Regions from separate parts of the Pseudoalteromonas sp. CO348 genome, predicted to be linked through region 2. Evidence: predicted binding sites of a transcription regulator. Region 2 holds the regulator's gene; the other holds the start of a gene.

Region 1 (2,210 bases), on a different contig from region 2:
TACTTTAACGAAAACATGTAGAAGACCAGGGTCTTTGGTTTCAGGGTTATAGGTAAACATTTGGCTTGCAAGCTGTTTGTCTACCACTAGCTCTTGATACAGCGCTGAGTTTTCAGAGAAATAAAGCTGCGAGATCAGATCAAGTGCCGCTCGGTCTTTTTTCTTCGGCTCCCATGCAGCGCCTTTATACGAAACTAGCAACCAGTGACCCGGTAAGCCATCATATTTTTCGTGAACGTAACGCGCTTTGTCTTGCTTTGGCTCAACAGGAATATCGGCTTGGTAGTCACCCTTTTTCCAATTACCCCAATGCTTCTTCACCATAGCCATAGTTTCTTTAGGATCTACATCACCTACGATCACAAGTGATACATACTCAGGCTTATAAAAACGCTCAAAGAAGGTTTTACCATAGGCCATCTGATCTGGCATTGCTTCGATGTCTTCAAAAAAGCCCATTGTCGTGTGTTTATAGGTATGCTTGTCAAATGCTTCTTTTCTTACCGCAGAAAGCAGTTTTCGAACTGGGCTAGCATTATTTTTAAGGTACTCACCTTTAACAGTTAGTGCCTCAGTACGAAACTGCTCTTCACTGTAAGTTAGGTTTTGAAAGATATCCGCTTCAATTTCTAATACTTTATCTAAATGCTGCTTTGAGAAATTTAGGTGGTAGTTCGTGTAATCATTGGTGGTGTAAGCGCGATTATCAACACCTGAATTTTTCAAAATGTCCGAATAAACGTCTTGTGGATACTTTTCTGAGCCTTTGAACATCATATGCTCAAAGAAGTGAGCAAAGCCGGTTTTACCCGCTTCAACTTCATTACGCGAACCAACAGAAACCGGAATTTGTAGCGATACCACATCAGGATAGTTAGTTTTAACTACCATGACGCGAAGGCCATTTTCTAGCTCTTCCAAAACATAATCTTGGGCGAATACTTTATTGGATTGGGCAGCTTGAGTACTTACAGCTGACTGTTGAGCTTGGTCTGAATTCGTCGCTGCGCAGCCACTAAGCGCTAAGCTTACGGCAAAGCTGGTTGCTAGTAATTTGAATTTCATGAATTTGGTCCTAATCATATTTTTTATTCTAAGTAAGTCGTGTTCACTTACGTTAGCAAACCTCCTGATTATGCCCCAAAGTCATACTAATTCGCTAATTTCCAAGGTGATTTACCACCCTAATGTGTAAACAAATATGAAATTTTGGTTTGAGCGCTTGAGATAAATTCATAATTATTGAAATTCTTTCATTAAAAAAATCTATCTAGACGTCTAAATGGCTGCTATATTAGTAAAGAGATACAGAAATGCTTTTGTGGAATGAGGATTATGGCTTTAACGCTTCAAGAGAAAATCATTGACCCTAACCAAGGGGTATATTTAATTGGTACCACACCACCTAAGATTGGCACCGACCCAGAGCAGCTAAAATCAATTGCCGCTAAACTTTTGGGCCGTTTACATGAGATTGAATACGACGGCGTGATCATCTATGACATTCAAGATGAAAGCAGTCGTACTCAAGTACCACGCCCATTTCCTTTTAAGCACACCGTTGATCCGTGTGAATATAGTCAGTTGATCCGCGAATTGTCGCACCTTGATGTAATTACGTATAAAAGTGTGGCACAGCGCGACAGTGAAGCTTTTGGCGATTGGTTAAGCAGCACCAAACAGCAATATGGGCTAAACAATCTCGTATTAGTGGGCAGTCCATCTTCACAAGGCGATATTAAGTTACCGCTTTCTGAAGCCTATGATGTACTGAAGCATCATCAAGATAACTTTTTCTTAGGTGGTGTAACGATTGCAGAGCGCCACGCCAGTAAGCGTAATGAACACGAAAGATTAATTGATAAAACAGAGCAAGGCTGCCAATTTTTTGTTTCCCAAGCAGTGTATGACGCTCAAGCAACCATAGATCTTATCACGAGCTATGCTCGCACCTGTAAACAGCAAGGGCAAACACCAAAACGCATTATTCTTACCTTTACTCCATGTGGTGGAGAAAAAACCTTGCAGTTTATGGAGTGGCTGGGGATCTCAGTACCAGAAGCAACCAAATGGCGCATGTTAGATTCAGAAAACACACTAAGTGAGTCAATTCGTATTTGTAGAGAGAATCTAGATCAAATCTTAAAAAGCTGCTCACACCTAGATATTTCTCTTGGCTTAAATATTGAGAGCTTAACAAACCGAAAAGA
Region 2 (2,210 bases):
TTAACCTTGAAGATATTAAAGCGCCAGAGTGTTTTGAAATTGAGCGCGCGCTAATTGAACGCTGTGACGTTCCTGTATTCCATGATGATCAGCACGGCACTGCAATTGTAACCGCTGCGGGTATGCTGAATGCGTTGGAAATCCAGGGTAAAGATATTCATGATGCGATTATTGTGTGTCTTGGCGCGGGTGCAGCCGCTATTGCTTGTATGGAATTACTGATCAAATGCGGTGCTCAACGTGAGCACATCTATATGCTGGACAGAAAAGGCGTGATCCATACTCGTCGTGATGACCTAAATGAATACAAAGAGCTGTTTGCAAACAACACGGATAAGCGTACGTTACAAGACGTGATTGCAGATGCGGACGTATTTGTTGGTGTTTCTGGCCCAGACTTACTTTCTGCTGAGGATCTAAAGCTAATGGCTGACAAGCCAGTGGTATTTGCTTGTTCTAACCCAGATCCAGAGATCAGCCCTGAGGTTGCACACGGTGCACGTAATGATTTGATCATGGCGACAGGTCGCTCAGATTATCCAAACCAAGTAAATAACGTGCTGTGTTTCCCGTTTATCTTCCGTGGTGCGCTTGATGTACGTGCAACCGCTATCAATGACGAGATGAAGATTGCAGCGGTTGAAGCAATTAGAACGATTGCGAAAGAGCCTGTGCCTGCTGAAGTGTTAAAAGCGGCTGATGTGGATAGTCTTGAGTTTGGTCCTGAGTACATTATTCCAAAACCAATGGATCCGCGTTTGTTACCTCGTATCGCAAAAGCGGTAGCGGTAGCTGCAATTGAATCAGGTGTGGCACAAATCGATATGCCAGCTGGATATATGGAATAGTACCATTGGTATTATCCAAATGAAAAAAGCCTCGATTGAGGCTTTTTTTGTGTCTGTATGTCCACAGAGAAAGAGTAGTTATCACTCTTCGTTTATTTCTGGGATCTCCAAACCGCGCTCTTCCATTATTTGTCTTACCTCTAACGGAATACGCTCTGGGTTATCTTTTCTCAAGTCTTCATCGCTCGGCAGTGGCTGACCTGTGAAGGCATGTAGAAACGCCTCACATAAAAGCTCACTGTTCGTGGCATGACGTAAGTTATTCACTTGGCGACGTGTACGCTCATCAGTTAGCACTTTGAGTACATTCAGAGGTATGCTCACCGTGATCTTTTTTACTTGCTCTGCTTTCTTACCGTGTTCTGCATATGGGTGAATATACTCACCGTTCCATTTTGCCATAATTGTGTACTTGCCTCAGTTACATCAATGCCAATATGACTGGGTTCTGGTCTACATTATTCACCAACCGCATGAATATAGGGATAACCTTACGAATTAAAGATAAATCCCAAACTCAAATAGATGAATAAACTAATCCGCCATAGCGAGATAGAAGAATCTCTGCCATAGTTTTCAATAACTCAGTCGTATTAGCAACGCCTAGAGTGGCGAAATTTTATCGGTTTAAAAAAGATAGTCAAATACTAGTTATTTAGCCATTTAGCAGTATAAATGTTTTGACTTCTAGTTTATGTTGCTCTAACCTTTTAGACGTCTAAACATCCAACTATCTAGGTGACCTTATGAGTCAAGTTAACAAATCGACGGTTGCAGTACGTCATGGTATAGAAGCTGATAAAGCACATGGGGCAGTAGTGCCACCGCTTTACCTTTCTACCACCTATTCTTTTGCCGATTTTGATACCAAACGCGACTACGATTATGGCCGCAGTGGTAACTTTAATCGTGATGTGCTTGCACAGGCACTTACCGAACTTGAAGGTGGTGCTCGTGGCATTATTACCGCGACTGGCATGGCTGCCGTTCACCTAGTAACTCAGCTACTTAACCATGACGATACGCTGGTTATTCCACATGACTGTTATGGTGGTAGCTATCGCTTGTTTACATCGCTTGCTAAGCGTGGATTGCTCAAATTAGCCGTCTTGGATCTCACACAATCAGAAAGTCTTGCACAGCTGCAGCAGATCAAACCTAAATTAGTTTGGATTGAAACACCAAGTAACCCAATATTAAGGCTAACGGATATAGAAGCTGTCGTAAATGCAGCACACGCTGTGGGGGCTTTGGTCGCCGCCGACAATACCTTCTTGTCTCCGGCACTACAAAATCCCATTGCTTTTGGCGTAGATGTAGTCGTGCATTCAACTACTAAATATATCAATGGTCATTCTGATG

The links. The regulator MetJ, encoded in region 2, represses methionine synthesis genes. The targets are predictions, from matches to a motif close to TAGACGTCTAGACGTCTA.
Positions count from the first base shown of each region.
Region 1: the regulator MetJ is predicted to act here: its motif matches at 1,272-1,289, upstream of EXT48_RS02255 (methylenetetrahydrofolate reductase).

Region 1 covers NZ_SGPI01000009.1:51,448-53,657, reverse strand. Annotated here, with positions in the region: gene EXT48_RS02260 (pitrilysin family protein) at 1-1,065, opposite strand, end outside; gene EXT48_RS02255 (methylenetetrahydrofolate reductase) at 1,336-2,210, shown strand, end outside.
Region 2 covers NZ_SGPI01000030.1:41,423-43,632, reverse strand. Annotated here, with positions in the region: gene EXT48_RS15200 (malic enzyme-like NAD(P)-binding protein) at 1-848, shown strand, start outside; gene metJ (met regulon transcriptional regulator MetJ) at 930-1,250, opposite strand; gene metB (cystathionine gamma-synthase) at 1,595-2,210, shown strand, end outside.